Desulfatitalea tepidiphila: one gene and its partner. The protein of the gene in region 1 interacts with the protein of each later gene in a pairwise test. Links are inferred from orthologs where the notes say so. Each region holds a gene or a part of one and is shown in the gene's direction. Other genes may lie near its edges. The genes, in order: rpe and eno.

Evidence for each region.
Region 2: the proteins of rpe (region 1) and eno interact in binary tests that used the Escherichia coli proteins (3 or more experiments, as listed by UniProt). The link is inferred for Desulfatitalea tepidiphila from one-to-one orthologs.

What each region holds. Positions count from the first base shown.
Region 1 is NZ_BCAG01000003.1:1,756,603-1,759,651, forward strand. The notes cover bases 277-2,996. They hold rpe (ribulose-phosphate 3-epimerase), read left to right. Parts: upstream 277-1,171; coding sequence 1,172-1,822; downstream 1,823-2,996. Other genes in these bases: DFT_RS12490 (PASTA domain-containing protein), read left to right, coding at 277-672; aroQ (type II 3-dehydroquinate dehydratase), read left to right, coding at 1,840-2,307; DFT_RS12505 (cold-shock protein), read right to left, coding at 2,350-2,550; trxB (thioredoxin-disulfide reductase), read right to left, coding at 2,577-2,996. Outside these bases: more of DFT_RS12490, read left to right, coding at 1-276; more of trxB, read right to left, coding at 2,997-3,049. UniProt on the Escherichia coli protein: Catalyzes the reversible epimerization of D-ribulose 5-phosphate to D-xylulose 5-phosphate.
Region 2 is NZ_BCAG01000003.1:2,086,044-2,089,337, reverse strand. The notes cover bases 251-3,215. They hold eno (phosphopyruvate hydratase), read left to right. Parts: upstream 251-1,075; coding sequence 1,076-2,356; downstream 2,357-3,215. Other genes in these bases: DFT_RS13895 (hypothetical protein), read left to right, coding at 2,421-3,215; DFT_RS13905 (hypothetical protein), read right to left, coding at 280-741. In the rest of the region: murA (UDP-N-acetylglucosamine 1-carboxyvinyltransferase), read left to right, coding at 1-245; more of DFT_RS13895, read left to right, coding at 3,216-3,290. UniProt on the Escherichia coli protein: Catalyzes the reversible conversion of 2-phosphoglycerate (2-PG) into phosphoenolpyruvate (PEP). It is essential for the degradation of carbohydrates via glycolysis.

The sequences.
Region 1 (3,049 bases):
CTTGTCATTTCAAGAGGCGCCCAGGCCGTGGTGCTGCCCAATCTGACCGGCATGAGTGTGGCCCAGGCCCGCATCCTTCTGGCCGAAAACGATTTGGGCATCGGCCATTTGAGCCACACCAGCGATGCTATCAGACCCAAAGAAGAGATCCTGGCCCAATCCCCGCCCGGCGGCGCGACCCGGTTGCGAGGAAGCGACATTGACCTGCTGATCAGTGCCGGGCCGCCTCCAACGACGATCACTATGGCCGACTTGCAGGGGTTGACCTTGAACCAGGCCATCGCCGTTCTGGAGTCCCACCATCTGCTGACCGGCCAGATCCGCTACCTTAGGGACCCGTCCAAACCCGACGACATGGTGGTGGCCCATCATCCCAAGTCTGGATATCCAGTGAATACCGGCACCAGCGTCGATCTGTCGGTCAACCAGCAAAGCGGCTACGCCACTGGGGAACAACGGGATGGCGTCGTCCTCTTCCGGCATCGGGCGCCCAACGGTTTCTTGAGACAGCATGTCCGCATTATTGTCGTGCGTCTGCTGTCCACGATCGAGATGTTCAACGGATTCGTCCGCCCCGGACGCGACGTCTGGCTTTTAATACCGTACGATCAACCCATGACGATCCTGCGTTACGTGGATGATGAACTGGTGGAGACACAACGTTACCAGTGAGGCATCAATTCTATCGGAGTGTGATTCATCCTGAAGGGCATCCTTTCCAGGCATGGTTTGTTAACAAAAATTCACATGGCAACGGTATTGGCAGGCCCGGGTGGGGCAGGTGGCCAGGGCCACGTACGCCAGCGGTCAATAGTGCCGGTTGAATGCAAACGGCGGACAAGCGGCCCAGACTGTTTGAGCACAGCGAGTTTCTGGGCCGCCCGCCGTGCATTTTACCGGCACTTGACCGCTGGCGTGTGGCATCGGCCACCTGTTCCACCCGGGACGAGTTTAATGAATAGTATTTAGTTGGAATCGGGGCCAAAGAGGCATAGTCATGACATCGGGTTGGGAGCGAGTTCCATTTGCCATTTGACAATCGGCGGTCTGTGCGGCAATAAAATGCGGCCAGGATAGCCTGAAAGACCATCCAGAAGCGCCACACTTCTTTTTGTGAGGATGCTGGCGGGATGGCATGTCTGACATCATCTGCATAAAGGAGATTTCGTAAATGCCTTTGATCGCCCCATCCATTCTGTCAGCGGATTTTTCGAAACTTGGCGCGGAAGTTCAAGCTGTGGAGGCGGCAGGCGCCGACTGGATTCATATCGATGTCATGGATGGCCATTTTGTTCCCAATATCACCATGGGCCCCCTCGTCGTCGAAGCGGTCCGGCGCTCCACGGCCCTGCCGCTGGATGTGCATTTGATGATCGAAAACCCGGATCAATATGTGGCCGAATTCTCAAAGGCGGGGGCCGATTACATTTCCGTTCAGGTGGAGACCTGCACGCACCTGCACCGAACCCTCCATCTCATCAAAGAGCACAGCGTGAAGGCAGGCGCCGTGCTGAATCCGGCCACGCCCCTGACGGCGCTGGACTGGGTACTCGACGATCTGGATCTGGTGCTGGTGATGAGCGTCAATCCTGGCTTCGGTGGGCAGAAATTTATTGCCAGCAGCCTCGAAAAAATTCGCGCCCTGCGCCGGCTGATCGATGAAAACCACCTGAAAACGTTGATTCAAGTCGATGGGGGCGTAAACCGCGGAACGGTCGGCGACATCACCCGGGCCGGGGCAGACGTGCTGGTCGCCGGATCGGCCATATTCGGCAGCGATGATTACCAGGCCACCATCGCCGAGTTGAAAGCTGCACACTAAAGTGAAGGACTACAGTCATGAACACCCCGAATAGCGGCCATCAGGTCCTGGTCATCCACGGTCCCAATCTGAATATGCTCGGCTTGCGAGAGCCCGGCATTTACGGGTCCACCCGGCTCGATGAAATAGATGCCCAGCTAAAAGCGCTGGGCAGACAATGGGGAATTACCGTCCATTGCTTTCAGTCCAACCACGAGGGGGCCATCGTGGATCGGATCCAATCGGCCGCCACCATCATGGGTGGCCTGATCATCAATCCGGCTGCCTACACCCATACCAGCATCGCCATACGCGACGCGCTGTTGCTGCTGCCGATCCCGATCATCGAGGTGCATCTGTCCAATATTCACAAAAGAGAGCCGTTCCGACGCCATTCCTTTGTCTCTGATGTAGCTACCGGACAGATCGTAGGCCTCGGTGTAAACGGGTACTATCTGGCGTTGCGCGCGATTGCCGATATCATCGGCGCAACTGCCAGCACTTGACGGCGGCGTAAGAAGCCCAAAATTAAACACCGGATCATGCAGCTATAACTTGCGCACTTTTTCCGCTTCCGGACCCCGTTTGGTCATGGCAATTTCAAACAGAACCTTGTCGCCTCGCCGAAGCGTACGAAATCCTTCCATTTCTATGGACCTGTGATGGACGAAAAACTGATCCCCTTCGTCCGTCTCGATAAATCCGTATCCCTGCTCCTCGTTAAAAGAGCGAACGATTCCAACTGCCATGCCCCCAATCCTCGCTGCACATGGGTTTAAGACGCCTTGTCCTGCTTCCAGTAGGGATTGATGATATCTTCAAAAATCGTCATGGCCGCCGCTGCCCCCTGTCCCGTGGCGGTAACGATCTGTTTGTATCCGCCCTCGACATCACCGGCCGAGTAGATGCCGGGGACATTGGTCCGATGAAAGGCATCGTGCCGAATATAACCATCCTCGTTCAACTCGATACCGATTTTCTTCGCCAAAGCAACGGCCGGCTGATAACCGATGGCAATAAAGACGCCGTCCACGGCCATCTCCGTCGTTTCTCCGGTCTGGGAGTTAAACAGCGTCACCCGTTCAACCCGTTCTTTTCCGTCGATGGCCTTTACTTCCGTATTCCATATCACGGGAATATCGTTCTGAGGCAATTGATTGGCCAGCACATCCTGCGCCCTCAGCTTGTCTCGCCGGTGTACCAGGGTCACTTGAACGCCCATATGCTTCAGGTAAAGTGCTTCGGTCA
Region 2 (3,294 bases), 330 kb from region 1 along the record:
TTCGGCGCATGGGAGCGGACATCACTGTTTCAGGCAATTCAGCCCTGGTCAAGGGCGTCAAGCGACTTTCCGGCGCGCCGGTGATGGCCAGCGATTTGAGGGCCAGTGCCTGCCTGGTTCTGGCGGGTTTGATTGCGGATAATACGACCGAGGTCAACCGGGTTTACCATTTGGATCGCGGTTATGAAGCGATGGAAGAAAAGTTCCAGTCGCTGGGGGCCGCCATCAAGCGCGTCAAGGCCTGATGCTGCCTTCGGGGATAAGACAGGCGTGTCGACCCTATTTGTTTGAAAGGTCTTTTTTCAACTTTTTTTCGATGTCGGCGAATAGCTCTTTTTTCTTTTTAGCCTGTTGTTCTTTAATTGAGGCGACCTTCTCGGCGAGTTTGTCGCGTTCCGACTGGAATTTTTTCAGTGCGTTGTCCAACTGGCTGACTTCCGTTTCTCTGGGCAGTTCTTCCAGTTTGGGGTGGTCGGCAACCACCCATCGGTCGCCGAACGGCCCCGAAACCGGCTCGACAATACCGGCTTCCTGCAAACGACGGCTGATAAGGCCGGCCTGTTCATTCGAAAATCGGATCAGCGTGCAGATTTGATTCATGTCCGGCGGCGCCCCGTTTTGATGCTCCAGGATACGAATGGCCGCAACGAATAGATGACCTTCCGAGTATAGGCTCTTTTCTCCCATCAGTACATCGGCCCCCCTTATTATTTCTGCTGTTGAGGCAGCTGCATAATTCATACTAACTGCCTTAAAAAGCAGGCCATCTTCTTGACAAGGCCTGGCGGTCAGAGTAACATGCGCCGTTAAATTGTCAAGTCGTTATTGCGTGTTGCACCATTCGCAGGAACCGCCTTCAGGCGTAAATGATCAGAACAGTTTGATGTCCATCAACACCTTGGTTTAGGTTTTTCGGATAATTTCGAGGAGATTCACCATATTTATTTTAACGGCCGGCTTCCTTGAACGATGTGGTCCAGCGGCTGTGGACATTTTAGGTGAAGAACGATGAAAGCGCTTAAAATGCCACGACGTTATTGGTCCGGGAAGTGAATAGCCAAGACGGGGGGATGCGATGACTGAAATCATTGAAGTAAAAGGCAGGGAGATATTGGACTCTCGGGGAAATCCAACCGTGGAGGTGGATGTTACCCTGGCGTGTGGGGCCACCGGTCGTGCGGCTGTGCCATCGGGTGCTTCTACCGGAACGCGCGAAGCATTGGAACTGCGAAACACGCGTGCCAAGCGCTTTGGCGGCAAGGGGGTGGCCAATGCCGTGAAAAACGTCAATACCACCATTGCCACGGCGGTCCTGGGTTTGGATGCAGCGGATCAGATGACCCTCGATCTAACCATGATTGCCCTGGATGGTACCGAAAACAAATCCAAGCTCGGTGCCAATGCCATCCTGGGCGTCTCCATGGCCGCGACGCGCGCTGCTGCCCAGGCCATCGGTCTGCCTTTGTATCGCTACATCGGTGGCATCAACGCGAGGACGCTGCCGGTGCCCATGATGAATGTGATCAATGGCGGCGCACATGCCGCCAACAACCTCGACATCCAGGAGTTCATGATCGTGCCCTTCGGGGCCAAATCAATTTCCCAAGCCGTGCAAATGGGGGCCGAAACATTCCATGCCTTGAAAAAGATCCTGAGCAAAAAAGGGTTGAGTACATCCGTGGGGGATGAAGGGGGGTTCGCACCGAATCTGAGTTCCAATGAAGAGGCGTTGGCTTATATTATCGATGCCATTCAGGCCGCAGGGTACAAACCGGGTAAAGAGATCGGGCTGGCATTGGATGCCGCGGCCAGTGAATTTTATCAAAAAGGCCAATATGTGTTGAAGTCGGAAAACCGCTCGCTCAATTCGGAAGAGATGATTGCCTACTATACGGATTTGATTGAAAAGTACCCGATTCTTTCCATCGAAGACGGATTGGCCGAACAGGATTGGAAGAGCTGGGAGTTGATGACCGAGCATATGGATGAAGTGATCCAGTTGGTCGGCGATGACGTGTTCGTCACCAATCCCAAGATATTGGCCAAGGGAATCGAAGACGGCGTGGCCAACTCGATCTTGATCAAACTCAATCAGATCGGTACGGTCACCGAAACCTTGCAGGCCATCGAAATGGCCAAGGAGGCCGGCTACACGACGGTCATTTCCCATCGCTCCGGCGAGACCGAAGATACCTTTATCGCGGACTTGGCCGTGGCGGTCAACGCCGGCCAGATCAAGACCGGCTCGATGTCGCGCACCGACCGCGTTGCAAAGTACAATCAGCTGATCCGCATCGAAGAGGAACTCGGGGTTGCCGCGCGGTATGCCCAGGATATTTTTATTGCGGATGAATAGAGGGAAAATCGCTGGAATGCTCGTTTGCAGAATGTGGGTAAACGATGCAAGAGGAATCAAGGGAATGCCAGATCGGATCTCACGATCTTGTTCGAAACAGTTTTGCTTGTTGATCGCGGCAGCAGCACTCAGCGTGCTGCTGTCCGCGTTTTCGGTGCACAGCCATGTTTTGGAGGGTCCACACGTATTGGAGTTGATGACACGGAATTTGGCGGGCGCTAAAACATTGCGTGTCGATCAGCAGGTGACCCTGATAGATAGTGCAACCCCCGAACAAGAATTGGTGATCAGGGAAACCTTAAGCTATTTTTTTCCAGATCGATTTCGTTCGGACACCCGTAACGCTCAAATCGAACGTATTTTTGTTCAATCCGGCAGAGAGACAATCACGATCGTGGACGGATATCGGACCGATGATCCTGAAAGCCGGTTCGACAGGTACAAAGATCTTCTTCTCTATCGGTCCCGCTACGCGCTTCACAAAATGTTGCTTTCATCGAATGTGGATACGGGGACAACCAGCCTTGGTATTTTCGAAGGCCGCGTGGTGTATGTCATCGGTGCCGACTATCCGGACGAAAGTGTATCTCAGGTATGGGTGGACAAGGAAAGTCTCCTGCCAGTGAGATGGATCAACGTCTCAAGTGACGAACCCGATGAACGCATAGAATTTTTATATCGCGATTGGCAGAAGAAAGATAATCTCTGGTATCCCGCCCGTGTCGAGACGCAACATCAGGGGCGGCTGATTCGACGCATCGACGCCATAGGGTTGGCGGTGGATGCCGATTTGCATGGTGACCTTTTTGATATTGCCCAATTGATGCGGAATTACCCTTCTGAGGAGTCAGTTGCCACACCTGCCGTACCGGAGAGCGGTGTGGATGAAGTGCAGCGGGCCATCGAACAGTTTCAGCAAAAATTCGAGAATTAGGACT